3 regions of the Bradyrhizobium sp. B124 genome follow, and region 3 is predicted to be linked to each of the others. Evidence: predicted binding sites of a transcription regulator. Region 3 holds the regulator's gene; each other region holds the start of a gene.

Region 1 (4,907 bases), 3.9 Mb from region 3:
GACTTGGCGCCTTCACGGACGATCGCAGCTGCAAGCACAGTCGCTGTGGTGGTGCCGTCGCCGGCCGCGTCAGCGGACTTGGAGGCGACTTCGCGCACCATCTGGGCGCCCATGTTCTCGAACTTGTCCTCGAGCTCGATCTCCTTGGCGACGGTGACGCCGTCCTTGGTGATACGGGGAGCGCCGAACGACTTCTCGAGCACGACATTGCGGCCCTTAGGACCGAGTGTCACTTTCACCGCATTATGGAGAATGTCGACACCGCGCAACATGCGGTCCCGGGCATCGACGCCGAATTTGACTTCTTTGGCTGACATAATGATCTCCCTTTTCGACTGATCAGGTCCCGAAGCTCGCGCGACTTGGCGGGTCCTTGAGGGATGAAGACTTGAATGACGACCTCATCCTTCGAGATGCCGGTTGCGCCCGCCCCTATAATAAGGAAACGGGCTAAACGCTTAAGCGGCCTTCTTCTTGGTGGCGGGAACGTCGGTGAGGACGCCCATGATGTCACCCTCCTTCATGATCAGGAGGTCGACACCGTCGATCTTGACCTCAGTGCCCGACCACTTGCCGAACAGGACGCGGTCACCGACCTTGATGTCGATCGGGATCAGCTTGCCGGCCTCGTCACGGCCGCCCGAGCCGACGGCGATGACTTCGCCTTGGGAGGGCTTTTCCTTGGCAGTGTCCGGAATGATGATGCCGCCTGCGGTCTTGTCTTCGGCGTCGATGCGCTTGACCACAACGCGGTCGTGGAGCGGACGAAATTTCATGCGATCCTCCTTGGATTTTGTGATTTATTTTCTGGATTGGCAGTCGCAATGAGCGAGTGCTAGTCGCTCTTCACATAAGCCTACAACACTCGCCCGCAAGGGCTTCGGCCCAGGATGTTAGACTTTGCCTCGAGTCCCTAGAGGACGAGGCCCTAGTGCGATTGATAGCAGGCGAAATAGTCATGCTGATAGACGGTGGCATTCGTGCTCGATTTGACCGAACGCCAGCGCGCCGAGGGAGCCCTTCGGGATAGCGAATACAAGCTCCGCCAAATCGTCGACGCCGTGCCAGGCATCATCCGGTCGTCGGCCCCGGACGGCAAGTTGGCAATGCAGATCGTCGAAGTCTGCCAGACTGCCGAAGCGTGGATCGACAACGCAGTAGTCTGCGACGTCAGAGCCGAAATCAACCATCGGCGACGGGTAGACGGGGGAGATCCAGATCGCGTCGACCCCAAGGCTGACAAGATAGTCGAGCCGACGCTCGATCCCCATGAGGTCGCGATGCCGTCGTCATTGGTGTCCTGAAAGGAACGTGGGTAGATCTGATAGATCACAGCCGCCTGCCACCAGAGCGCGGTCATGCAGCAGCCAATCCGAGCGGTGAAAATGAACTCTCTACCTGTTGTGATCAGAAGACGACGGTTCTTCTCCAGCTCTCGTACTTCGGACCGGCTGGAACTGTAGCCAAGCTCCGCACAAGGACGGCGTTGCCCACGAGCGGACGTCCGCGGTTGTGCCCAAAAAACACTTCTGAGAGCCTCACGTTGAGAATGCCCTATCCGGAATTTTCACACGAACGGCAGGAAGATGTCGGGCCGTGTGGGTAGAAGCCGCCGAAAATAGCCCCGTCCCTCAGCCGAAACGGCACCGCTGCCAGCAAAGAAGTCGTCCGGCATACGACGCGTTTTGCCAGCCACACGCTCGAGCGGCACGAGCTGAGGTTCGATGCGGTCGCCGTCATAGTGTAGCACCACCGAGCCACTGCCGGTTAAGGCGCTTTGCGCGGCAAATTCGCCTGCGGCGAAAGCCTCCTTGCGGTCGGTTTCGTCGATCACGCCGATATATCCGCGTGGTAGATAGCCTAGCGTATCGACGCGCGCCCTTGCCTTGCGAAAACGCGATTTCAGCGCTTTCTGGATTTCGATGCCGAGATCGCCGCCGGTCAATTGCAGATTGCCATGGGCGTCGCGCTCGACCGCCCCGCCCGCCAGCGCCTCGGTGAGAGGCCGACCCATCTCGTCCTGCACGCCCTCGGACATCGAAACGATGCAGCGGCCCAGACGCGCATAAACCGCATCGACCTCGTCGAGGAACCGGGGAACCGAGAACGGCTGTTCCGGTGTGTAGATCAGATGCGGGGCATCGTCGGGCGACTGCTGCCAGCCTGCGGCGGCGGCGGTGAGAAAGCCGGCATGACGGCCCATAACGATGGCCACATGGATGCCGGGCATGGCGCGAAAATCGAGATCGATGCTGACAAGGGCGTTGGCGACGAAGGCGGCGGCCGAGATGAAGCCGGGGACATGATCGTTCTCCATCAAGTCGTTATCGATCGTCTTGGGGGCATGCACGAAATGGCAGGGGCCACTTGACTGTTGACGCAGCAGTTCGAGCGTTCCGGCCGTGTCATTGCCGCCAATATAGACGAAGGCACGGGCGTCGAGCCGGTCCAGCGCCGCGAGGATATCAGAGCATGTGTCGGGATCTGGTTTGTCACGGGTCGAGCCGAGCGCCGAATTGGGCGTGTTGCCGAGGCGGTGCAGATCCGCCTCGGGGACGGCGGTGAGGTCGACGACGTTGTCCGCCTTGAGGCCGCGCACGCCATAGCGCGCGCCGAGAATCTGCAACGACGGATCATGCCTGCGCGCGGCAAGGATGGCGCCGCACAGCGTCTGGTTGATCACAGCGGTGGGGCCGCCGCCCTGGGCAATGACGATCGATGGCATGAATCCTCCATAACTTATTCTTGCCGTGTCGCCCGCGGACAGTGAGAGACGATTGAAGCGAAGATTATCCAATCCTGCAACGAGCTGTGGCCTGCAGCGAATGGATCTTTGGATCTGCGTCTTGCTAACCGTGCTAAAGGTCGCCCTTAGGAAGGGACCGCCTTGCGCCAACTGCGGTCCATCGACGATCCACTTCGACAACCACCAGCTTGCCCGCCCACGCCCGTCTACTGCTGACGCTGAAGCACCCGGTTCGGCGTGCTCACATCGTTTGTCTCTGGATTTTCTTTGGTCTCCCGGTGCACACGTCGTGCACACGCTGCCCTCTAACCAATTGAAAAGCTTAAACTCTCGCTGCAATCCATCATGGGCAAGTTTGAGCTAGCTCCAGCAATCGATGTCCGATTCGAGCCAATCATTGCAAGGTTCGTCCTACAAAAGACATGCTGTAGACCGTCTTTCAGACCTGCCCCAAGAGCCCGCACATTCAAATCGTGGAGCCCCCCTCCGACCTCAAGATGCTTGGGCTTTGCGTGCTATACGCAGTCCGTTCTACGGTTTGCGTGTGATCTAATTTCCGAGCGCGCCAGCGTTTTCATCGATCGTACAATGGCTTAGGACGAACCGGTTTCGTTCTGGATGATCGTTTTCGTGCTGCGAGTAAGTTCGACTCGCTGCCAGCAAAATCGAGACATTACCAACCGCTTCAAATCACTCCGCGCAACAAGAGCGCAACCGGGCGCGGATTGGCGCTTGTTCTGAAATGCGATGTGCACAATGAGGAACGACCCCGACGCGGACGGCGCGCCGGGGTCGCCATTCTGTCAACTCCCGACCGGGTGGGGGCGTAAGGGTCGGGAGCCGACAGACTAGCTCTGACACCACCGCTCGTTCCGCTCCTAAGCGACGCCATTAAGGGTTACTCCCGCCCAACCTGCCGGAAAACGATATCCATTCGCCGCTGGTCGAGGGCTAGCCGAGCGAGGCCGTTAGCAAATCAGCAAGCAGGTCGGCGCAGGCTTCTCAGAGGGACGGGACCGGTTTGGGGAACGTCTTACGGTCTCCGTTTCGGAGGAGCTGGCGTACGGGCCCTGGCGCCGGCTCCTCTTTCATAAAATCTGTGTATGCACTGCGACAGTCATTTGCCGTCGCGTTTGCCGGATTGACGGCACTGGGAACTTCAGGGCTCCAGCGCTTGGAATAACAGGCGCCGCAGGGACAAATCATTTCTCCTCAGCGAAGCGAGGACGCGATGTTCTCGAAGCGGTCAACATCGGCGAGCAAGCTCCGAACCTGCAGGGCCCTCCCTTCGCGAGAAAGTCCGGCGGCGCCGTGGCAAGCGCTTCTAGATGGCCGTAGCGCTGTGTCTCAGGCCCTAGATATTCGGGCCGCCCGTCCCCGTCCTCATGGGCATCGATAAACGCTTCGCGACAAGGTTCGGTAGGTCGATACTCGGCTGGACGTGGGCGAGGTCATCAACTTCGCGATGGGCGTTTCGGGCCAGCCCAAGTAGGCTGAGAGTTCCAAGTTGCCAGCCTCTGCCTAATCTGCTCCGCCTGCTCCTTCGTCAGTTTCTCAGCCAAACTGTAATCGTTCAATTGGGCCGCCCCCTTGCGTTGTCGATCGTAAACCATCCAGTCGGTGCTTCCCTTTCGAACGAGGAACCTTGGCTGTATCGGTGCCGTGTAATTCACCGCAAACTCCCTCAGCAATATGAACGACGTAATATCTTCTTAAGTATAGCACTTGGCATTCGATGCTTTTGTGAACTTGCACACACACGCCGAACGCCTCGTGCGCTCCGATTCGCTCCAATCGTCATCGGCGCAGGCTCGTGAAAATATCGGGCCCGCGGATCACCGATTGCATCGAACATGGTTCCGCGGTTCGGACTACCGTCGTGCACGAGCCACTCGAAATCCTGATAGATTTGACCGCGAACGCAATTCCAAATTGCCGACAAAAGCTCTAGCGATCTTTTGTCGGCGTAATGATCGTAGTTGCGCGCACGAAATCGATAATCCGTCCGGGCTCTGACCGAGATTCGCGGGCGATGTAGATCGCTCCCAGGTCACAGAAGTGTGTCGCGCTCGCAACGTCACAACAGTTCCCTGTGTGGATGAGCGTGTTTGGACTTCACTGCGTTGCGCATTTGCCCTCTACTAATATCGGACCTTCGGCG
Region 2 (4,907 bases), 1.3 Mb from region 3:
GCACGATGCCTTCCTGCACCGCGGCGCGGGTCGCGTTCAGCGCGTCCTCGACACGGTCCTTCTTCTCCTTGACCTCGACCTCGGTCGCGCCGCCGACCTTGATCACCGCAACGCCGCCGGCGAGCTTGGCAAGGCGCTCCTGCAGCTTCTCACGGTCGTAGTCCGAGGTGGTCTCCTCGATCTGCGCCTTGATCTGGCCAACGCGGGCGTCGATGTCCTTTTTCTTGCCGGCGCCCTTGACGATCGTGGTGTTCTCCTTGTCGATCACGATCTTGCCGGCGCGGCCGAGCATGTTGACCGTGACGTTCTCGAGCTTCATGCCGAGGTCGTCGGAGATCAGCTGACCGCCGGTCAGGATCGCGATGTCCTCCAGCATCGCCTTGCGGCGATCGCCGAAGCCCGGCGCCTTGACGGCGGCGACCTTGAGGCCGCCGCGCAGGCGGTTGACCACCAGCGTCGCCAGCGCCTCGCCCTCGACGTCCTCGGCGAGGATCAACAGCGGACGGCCCGACTGCACCACGGCTTCCAGCACCGGCAGCATGGACTGCAGGCCGGTCAGCTTCTTCTCGTGCAGCAGGATGTAGGCATCCTCGAGCTCGGCGGTCATCTTCTCGGCATTGGTGATGAAGTAGGGGCTGAGATAGCCGCGGTCGAACTTCATGCCCTCGACGATGTCGACCTCGGTATCGAGCGACTTGTTCTCCTCGACGGTGATGACGCCCTCGTTGCCGACCTTCTGCATCGCCTGCGCGATCATCTTGCCGATCGCGGCATCGCCATTGGCCGAGATGGTGCCGACCTGGGCGACTTCCGAAGAGGAGGCGACCGGCTTGGCGCGCTTCTCGATGTCCTTGATGACGGCGGCGACCGCGGTGTCGATGCCGCGCTTGAGGTCCATCGGGTTCATGCCGGCGGCGACCGCCTTGGCGCCCTCGCGGACGATGGCCTGCGCCAGCACGGTCGCGGTGGTGGTGCCGTCACCGGCGGTGTCGTTGGTCTTGGAAGCGACCTCGCGCAGCATCTGCGCGCCCATGTTCTCGAACTTGTCCTCGAGCTCGATCTCCTTGGCGACGGTGACGCCGTCCTTGGTGATGCGGGGAGCGCCGAAGCTCTTCTCGATGACGACGTTGCGGCCCTTCGGGCCGAGCGTCACCTTCACGGCATTGGCGAGCACGTCGACACCGCGCAACATGCGGTCGCGGGCGTCTCCGGCGAATTTTACGTCCTTGGCAGCCATTGATTTGAACTCCTGGAATGTCTGTGAATTGCTTGCCGCTCGCTTCGCGCGTCATTGCCGGGCAAAAGCACGAAGTGCGTCTTCGTGCTGGGTGACCCGGCAATCCATCGCCCTAGTAAGAGTCTTGGGAAGCGTGATGGATGCCCGGATCAAGTCCGGGCATGACAGCGGAGCGAGCGCCGCGTTTCTCGAATTGGGTCGTGGCCTTACGCCAGCACGCCCATGATGTCGGACTCCTTCATGATCAGGAGCTCCTGGTTGTCGAGCTTGACCTCGGTGCCCGACCACTTGCCGAACAGCACGCGGTCGCCGACCTTGAGGTCGATCGGGATCAGCTTGCCGGCCTCGTCGCGGCCACCCGGGCCGACGGCGACGATCTCGCCCTGGGACGGCTTTTCCTTGGCCGAGTCCGGAATGATGATGCCGCCCTTGGACTTCTCCTCGGCATCGATACGCTTGACCACGACGCGGTCATGCAGTGGGCGGAAGGTGGATTTAGCCATGACGTTCCCTCTTGGAGGCTCGGTTTCAGGTCCGGTTCATCGAGACCGGCGTTGAATGCCGGTCCGGTCGGCGCCAGGCAGGACGCCCGGCGCATTTAGCAATCGTGGTGCGAGAGTGCTAATTGTGCGCCGGGAAATATGGCTTGGCGCAGTTTCTGTCAAGCAAACGGGTTAAGGCCTTGGTGAGGCCAATATAGGATGGTGGACCGGAAACCAAATCGTAGCGATGACGTAATTTTGTCAGACGTCATTGCTCCGCCTTAAGTTTTACGCTTGGCTGCATGACGGGTGCGGCCGGGAGATAGTTCGGGGGATGCATATGATCAGGTCACTCAACGCGCGATTGGTCGCACGGTTCGCGGCTGTCTCGGCGCTGACGACACTTTTGGGGGCATGCGGCAGCATGAGCCTGCCGTCGTTGTCGTCGAACCCCGAGCCGGGGCCGGTCGAACCGGGAGTGGCTCCGGAGATGCCGGCGAGCATCCGCCCCGACGAGATCGTCGGCCGCTGGGGCCTCGCCTCGTTCCAGAATCCCGCCGACCGCGCCCGCACTGAGGCCGCCGCGCGCGGCCAGTGCAAGCAGCCTTACGTGATCGGTGCCGGCCAGAGCGGCGGTGTCATCATGCATCTCGCCGACCAGGCCACCCCGCAGGAACTGCGGCTGAAGGGTTCCCCGAGCGGCAAGAACTATATCGGCCCGCCCGGACCTGTGCCCGGCGAGCAGGACCGCGAGATCATCTCGTTCGACGGCCGGGTCTTGATCACCCGTTTCGTCGACAAGGACGCCGCCACCCGCTACGGCAACATGGTCTACGTCCGCTGCGCCCCGAGGGCGTGACGCGGCTGGCACGTCATTCGGGGTCGATGCGACGCATCGAACCTCAGGTGCGCAACTGCGCACCGGGGAATCTCGACGTCATGGCCTCGCCGTAGGTCAAAACAAAACCGCCGGCCCCGAGGGCCGGCGTTTTTCGTCTGTCCATGAACGAACCGCTGGGAGCACGAACCTTGCCGTGTCGCCCTGGGTTGTGACTTGCAAAGACCTGCTTTATCGCCGGACCCCAACCCGATTGACGCCACCATTCAGGTTGCCGCCCGCGTGATGACGAACCGTAGCCCGCGCCACCGGACGAGGCCTTAGCACGACGCCTGCCCTCGCTACGCAACCGTTCGGATAGCCGACATACTGGCAGTAGACGACCGCCTTGGCCGGTGCCGGATTGAGCGCGACACCTGCTGCCCCCAACAGGAGGCTCGCCACGATCCCGGTAACCGTAACCGACCTGGTCGAAAAAAAGTTCGTCCGATGCATGGTGATCCTCTCCATCGCAAGCGAACCGACGATGATTGCGGCGGTTCAGGCGCGGCTGAAGATTTGGCTGGCAAAGGACAGGCGATGTTGACGTAGATCAACGCTGGGCGCGGCCCGCCACGATGTGCATCGATCTCTTCACATGAAAGAGGGCGGCTCACTGAGCCCGCCCTCTTGTCGTGTGTCGTTGCGCGGATCTCACTGACAGATGTAACTGTGGCCGTCGGCCATCTTCGTCATCGTGCCAGGTTCGCAGGTAATTCCATTGGCTGCCTTGTAGTCTGCCCATCCGGCATAACCGTAATACGGGCTGCCACCATAGTAGGCTCGTGCCGGATAGTAGGGCTGGCCAAAGTGGGGATCCGTCTGGGCGGCGTATGCATCGGTCCAGTTATTTGTGCCCCAGCCAGCATAGACCGGCGCAGTGGCGGCTGCCGTGGCGACCGCGGCCGTGGCGGCAATTCCCGCGCCGACTCCGTACCCGTACGCAGCGCGCCGGGTGTGACGACGTGCAACGCCCGCGACGCTCACGGGCGTCAGCGGTCGGCCCACGCGCGCCTGGGCGCTTTCGACTGACGCCGAAATGCCGCCCTGCTCAGACCATGTGATGGAGAACAGTGTCGCACAAGCGAAAGTCGAGAGCGCAATTGCAGTATTCCTGACATTTCTTCGCGTCATGTTCGATCTCCAGTGTTGAGTAGTCCAGTGGCTCCCCCCAATCAGTGATTCCTCAACAAGCCGCAGGTATCAGCGCCCAAGAAACCCGCCGTGCATCGTCATGGTTTCAATGACGGCCGCGCCCAGGCGAAGCCTGTTCGCCCTTGGATGCGCGCAACGAGTGGCCGGCAAAGCTGTACTGTGTGTTGTGTGAAAGTGCGAAGCCCCGCTCGGGGCGACCGGATTCACTCCGGAAGTCCGGCACCCAATGTTGGCTCCCGGCACACGCATGACAATTTCCTCACATACAGTATGCGCCTGCGACAGCGGACCTGCCAGTAAATTTGCAGGTGTCACAATTGGCACAAACTGCATGCGGTCGAGACAGAGGTTCTGACCGATGTGTCACTTGACGTGCATGCAAGGAAAGCTGCCGTACAGAATTACTCACGCCTTGCAACGCGGCGAGCGATGATCTGGCAACTTTATCTGGTGATCCCTCTCGGGCTCGACCACCGCTCAAACAAAAACGCCGGCCCGAGGGGCCGGCGCTTTTCGTTTTGATCCGACAAATCTCAGTTGAACGTCGCGTCAGTTGAACATAGCGTCGATGTCGTCCTGCGAGGCGTGGCCCGCGTCGCCGTCGAGCTTCGGGCCGTTGAGCAGGCGGGCATCGCCCTCGCGGGTGTCGACGATCGGCGGGACGTGGGTCTTGATGGCGTCGACGCCGCCCCAGATGTTCATCATCTCGTTGATGTGCTGTTCGATGAACTTCATCGTCTGCATCACCTTGCTGATGCGCTGGCCGGTGAGGTCCTGGAAGTTGCAGGCCTCGAAGATCGAGACCACGCGCTCCTGAATATCTTCGCTGAGCCGTTTCTGCTGGTCGGGCGTCACGTTGTTCGCGAGCGCGGTCGCGGCCTGGTCGATCGCTTCCACCGCCTCGAGGATCTGCTGGGTGGCCTGTTCGGTGCCGCCGACCACGGCGCCGAGCTCGCCATTGACCTTGGCCATCTCCTCGCCGTTGAAGCTCTTGCCGTGCAGCACGGCGATCTCGCGCTTGGTGCGGCTGATCGCGTCGTGGATCAGGTCGAGCTCGACCTTGAGCTTCTCGCACTGTTCGACCTGCGCGCGGTAGGTCTCGAGCAGCGCTTGCGTCTCGGCGACTTCGCGGGCGACGGCGGCATCGACGCTGTCG
Region 3 (4,907 bases):
GGCCGACCTTCTCCGGCTATGTCGCGGTGCAAGTGCCGGAGAACGCGAGCAAGATCTACACCGACGACGCCGTCCGGCAGATGTTCGCCTCCGCCGAAATCCGCAAGGATGTGCCGGTCGACGAACAGCTCGCCATGATGCCGTTCAAGGTCACCGAGCTCAGCAGCTTCAAGAACATCCGCATGCTGGCGCCGGGCGCAGCGCTGCTGATGGCCGACGGCGACGACAAGGCCCTTGAGGCCAAGCCCTTCATGCTGCTCGGCATCATCACTTCGGCGCCGGCCACGCCCGACGATCGCGGCCGCTTTGCCCAGCAGATCGCCACCACGATCCCCGGCGTGCGCGACGGGCGGATCACCATGTCCGAACCGATCCGGATCGACGGCCAGCCCGGCTTCGAGACCCGGATCGACGCCGTCAGCGGCAAGGACAACACCCCGGTGACCATCGTGCAGTGGCTGCGGTTCGGCGCGCAGACATCGCTGCGGGTCATCGGCAGCTCGCCGCGCACCGATTGGGAGACGGCCTTCCCGCGCTTCCGCGCGGTCCGCGACGGCATCCAGCCGCGCGGCTGATCGGCCCTTCGCAAGGCCGGTTGGAAAAATCCCACTTTCGCCGTTCGCCGAACGGAACTAGCCTCCTCGCGCGGTATCAAAGCGAGGAGGGGCGCGATGTTGGATCGACGACAGATAGTTGCAGGCCTCGGCACGTTGGCGCTTGCGACCCTGGTTCCCAGGAGCCTCTGGGCGGCTGCGATCAAGCCCGACGATGGCTCCGCGCTGCTCGTGATCGACGTCCAGAACTGCTTCCTGCCCGGCGGCAGCCTCGCGGTGAAGGACGGCGAGCAGGTGGTGCCTGTCATCAACAAGATCGCCAAGAGCTTTGCCAATGTGGTGATGACGCAGGACTGGCACACGCCTGGACACATCTCGTTTGCCTCGGTCCATGCCGGCAAGAAGCCGTTCGAGACCATCGACCTCGCCTATGGCAAGCAGGTGCTGTGGCCCGACCACTGCGTGCAGGGCACCGACGGCGCCTCGCTGTCGAAGGATCTCGCGATCCCGCAGGCCGAGCTGATCATCCGCAAGGGTTTTCACAAGGACGTCGACAGCTACTCCGCCTTCACCGAAGCCGACGGCAAGACTACCACGGGGCTTGCCGCCTATCTGAAGGCGCGCAATGTCGAGCGGGTTTTCGTGGCCGGGCTCGCCACCGATTTCTGCGTGGCATGGACCGCGCTCGATGCGCGCAAGGCCGGCTTCGAAACCTATGTCGTGGAGGACGCCTGCCGCGGCATCGACACCCAGGGATCGCTCGCCAAGGCCTGGACCGACATGGACAAGGCCGGCGTCAAGCGGATCCAGTCGTCGGACATCGCGTAGGCATTCCGCGCGAGATCCACATGGCCGAGCTTGGGGCCCCCGTCGCATTCGACTTCGCGCGACGCCCGCCGTCGCTGGCAGGCCTGATTGTCGGAATTACAGGTTACCGCGAGACGGCGCGACCATGACGCACGACATCGAATCCCCGCGCATCTACCCGACCCTGCGCTGCAAGGACGCCGAGGCGATGATCGGCTGGCTCAAGACAGTGATCGGATTCACCGAGCACGTGATCTACCGCGACGAAATGGAACTGCGTGACACCGACTATGGCAGCCGCGATTTCGCCTGCCGTGACCCGGAAGGAAATCTCTGGAGCTTCGGCACCTATTGGCCGAAGGCGCATAAGAAGCCGCTGCCGTGAAACGACAGCAGCAAGCTCGCAGCTTCAGGGCTGGCGTCGAAGCGATCAGACCGTGATGTCGGCGCTCGGGGCCGCCTTGGCGCCACCCTTGGAGACGCCGACCAGCGCCGGACGCAGAATGCGATCGCCGATCATGTAGCCGGCCTGCACGACCTGCACCACGGTGCCCGACGGCACCGAGGTGTCCGGCACCTCGAACATCGCCTGCTGGAAGTTCGGATCGAACTTCTCGCCGATCGGATCGAACTTCTTCACGCCGTTCTTCTCCAGCGCGTTGAGCAGCGAACGCTCGGTCAGCTCGACGCCTTCGATCAGCGCCTTCAGGCCGGGATCGGCGGATTCCTTGGTCTCGGCCGGCACGGCATCGATCGCGCGCTGCAGATTGTCGGCGATATCGAGCACGTCGCGGGCGAAGCCGGTGATACCGTAGGTCTTGGCGTCGGCAACCTCGCGGCGGGTGCGCTGACGGAGGTTCTCCATCTCGGCCAGCGTGCGCAGCGTCCGGTCGCGCGCCTCGGCGAGTTCCTTGGTCAGCGCCTCAACCGATCCCACCTCGGGATCGTCAGGCATGATGTAGGGCTTCGAGACCACGGGCTCACCCGTCGGCGCCGAATTCTCGGTGTTATCATTGGCCCGGTTCGGATCGGTCATGGCTTGCCTTCTCGAAAACTCGCGTCGGTTCAAATCTTGGGGATTGCTGCCCGGGATATCGTGCTTTGGGCGGCGAAAATCAAGCGCAACATACCGGCCTCAGGCAGTGGGATCTCCAGTTCGGGCGAAGAAAACCCGTCAAATGAAGGCGAAATCCAGTCCGCTCAGCCACCCAGCATCTTGCTGACGATGCGCGCGGCATAGTCGACGGTCGGGATCACCCGCGCATAGTTCAGCCGCGTCGGTCCGATCACGCCGAGGACGCCGACGATCCGGCCCTGGGCGTCGCCGTAGGGCGCGATGATGGTGGAGGAACCCGACAGCGAAAACAGCTTGTTCTCCGAGCCGATGAAGATCCGCACGCCCTCGCCGCGCTCGGCACGGCCAAGCAGATCGATCACGCCGCGCTTGGTCTCGAGATCGTCGAACAGCGACTTGATGCGCTCGAGATCGTCCAGCGCATGCAGATCCTCGAGCAGATTGGCGTGACCGCGCACGATCAGTTGGCGGTCCTCGCTCTCGCCGCCGGACCAGCTCGCGATGCCGGCCGCGACGACCTTTTGCGTGAGCTGATCGAGCTCGGCGCGGTTTTGCGTCAATGCCGTCTCGAGCTCGAGCCGCGCTTCGGCCAGCGTCCGGCCGCGAATCCGCGCATTGAGGAAATTGGTCGCTTCGATCAGGGCCGAGGAGGGAACGCCCGGCGGCAATGCCAGCACCCGGTTTTCGACCTGGCCGTCTTCGCCGACCAGCACGACCAGCGCTTTCTCCGGCTCCAGCCGCACGAATTCGATGTGCTTCAGCCGCGCGTTCGACTTCTGCGTCAGCACCACCGCCGCCGCACGGGTCAGCCCCGACAGCCGCGTCAACGCTTCGCCAAGCGCCGCCTCGACCGATTGCGCACGGCCGACGGCAGCAAGCTGGGTCTGGATCGATTGCCGCTCGGCCTCGGTGAGGTCGCCGACCTGCATCAGGGCGTCGACGAAGAAGCGCAGGCCGAGTTCGGTCGGCAGCCGGCCCGCCGAGGTGTGCGGCGCATAGATCAGGCCGAGCTGCTCGAGATCCGACATCACATTGCGGACCGAGGCCGGCGACAGCGGTAATGCGATCAGGCGCGAGATATTGCGCGAACCGACCGGCTCGCCGGTCGCGAGATAGCTTTCGACGATTTGACGAAAAATGTCGCGCGAACGCTCGTTGAGCTGGGCGAGCCCTGCATGCGGCGCGATCAGGCCTATCGGATCGTGGTGCGTCACACTCCCAGTCCTTCACAATTGCTGCCTAATCTGTCGCTCCCGGAGGCCTGTGACAAGCGTGCATTCGGCCACCCTGGCACCGGACCATCCCGGGGCCGAAAACCCTTGCCGCTGCCCCTTCCCCCTCCTACAAGCACGCCCAACCCACTTTCTCGGAATTCTGGAGGATTTCCAATGCGGCCAAGCCGCCGTGCGCCCGATGAACTGCGTCCCGTGTCGCTGGAACGCGGCGTCGTCAAATATGCCGAGGGTTCCTGCATGGTGAAGTTCGGCGACACCCATGTGCTGGTGACCGCCACGTTGGAAGAGCGGTTGCCGCCTTGGCTGAAGGGCCAGGGCCGCGGCTGGGTCACCGCCGAATACGGCATGCTGCCGCGCGCCACCCTGGAACGCACCCGCCGCGAGGCCTCCGCCGGCAAGCAGGGCGGCCGCACGGTCGAGATCCAGCGGCTGATCGGCCGCTCGCTGCGCGCGGCCGTCGACCTCGAGGCGCTCGGCGAGCGCCAGATCACGGTCGATTGCGACGTCATCCAGGCCGATGGCGGCACCCGCACCGCCTCGATCACCGGTGCCTGGGTGGCGCTGGCCGACTGCATCAACTGGATGAAGACCCGCAACATGCTGAAGACCAACGTGTTGCGCGACAACGTGGCGGCGATTTCCTGCGGCATCTACCAGGGCACGCCGGTGCTCGATCTCGACTATGCCGAGGACTCCGAGGCCGACACCGACGCCAATTTCGTCATGACCGGCGACGGCCGCATCATCGAGGTGCAGGGCACCGCCGAGAAGACGCCGTTCTCGGAAGGTGAATTCCTGGCGCTGATGGCACTGGCGCGCAAAGGTGTCGCGCGTCTGGTCGACTTGCAAAAGATCGCGGTGGCGTAGTCAGATTGGTCATGCACCGCCGAATCACCGGAAGGCTCGTCATCGCCACCCATAATCCCGGCAAGCTTGCCGAGATGCGGGAACTGCTGGCGCCGCACGGCGTGGAGGCGGTGTCGGCCGGCGAGCTCGGTCTCGCCGAGCCCGAGGAGACCGGCGACAGCTTTCGCGCCAACGCGGCGATCAAGGCCATCGAGGCCGCGAAGGCGACGGGACTGCCGGCTTTCGCCGACGATTCCGGCCTCGTGGTCGACGCGCTCGATGGCGCGCCCGGGATCTACTCGGCGCGCTGGGCCGGCGAGGGCAAGGACTTCATGGCGGCGATGACGCGGATCGAGCGCCTGCTGCAGGAGCGCGGCGCCACCGCGCCGG

What was found. The regulator HrcA, encoded in region 3, represses chaperone genes, less so after heat shock. The targets are predictions, from matches to a motif close to GTTAGCACTCNCNNNNNGNGAGTGCTAAC.
Region 1: AAFG13_RS08315 (co-chaperone GroES) is a predicted target of HrcA. The motif match lies at 812-840, and genes of this name have one in related genera.
Region 2: AAFG13_RS32985 (co-chaperone GroES) is a predicted target of HrcA. The motif match lies at 1,835-1,863, and genes of this name have one in related genera.

Annotation. Positions count from the first base shown of each region.
Region 1 covers NZ_CP152413.1:1,737,426-1,742,332, forward strand. Annotated here, with positions in the region: gene groL (chaperonin GroEL) at 1-317, opposite strand, end outside; gene AAFG13_RS08315 (co-chaperone GroES) at 459-776, opposite strand; partial or broken gene AAFG13_RS08320 (alpha-amylase family glycosyl hydrolase) at 1,110-1,360, opposite strand; gene AAFG13_RS08325 (diphosphate--fructose-6-phosphate 1-phosphotransferase) at 1,568-2,725, opposite strand.
Region 2 covers NZ_CP152413.1:6,923,863-6,928,769, forward strand. Annotated here, with positions in the region: gene groL (chaperonin GroEL) at 1-1,237, opposite strand, end outside; gene AAFG13_RS32985 (co-chaperone GroES) at 1,444-1,740, opposite strand; gene AAFG13_RS32990 (hypothetical protein) at 2,060-2,578, shown strand; gene AAFG13_RS32995 (hypothetical protein) at 2,789-3,001, opposite strand; gene AAFG13_RS33000 (hypothetical protein) at 2,946-3,143, shown strand; gene AAFG13_RS33005 (hypothetical protein) at 3,251-3,730, opposite strand; gene AAFG13_RS33010 (protein phosphatase CheZ) at 4,301-4,907, opposite strand, start outside.
Region 3 covers NZ_CP152413.1:5,629,542-5,634,448, reverse strand. Annotated here, with positions in the region: gene AAFG13_RS26845 (hypothetical protein) at 1-575, shown strand, start outside; gene pncA (bifunctional nicotinamidase/pyrazinamidase) at 672-1,382, shown strand; gene AAFG13_RS26835 (hypothetical protein) at 1,507-1,746, shown strand; gene grpE (nucleotide exchange factor GrpE) at 1,792-2,397, opposite strand; gene hrcA (heat-inducible transcriptional repressor HrcA) at 2,562-3,650, opposite strand; gene rph (ribonuclease PH) at 3,825-4,538, shown strand; gene rdgB (RdgB/HAM1 family non-canonical purine NTP pyrophosphatase) at 4,550-4,907, shown strand, end outside.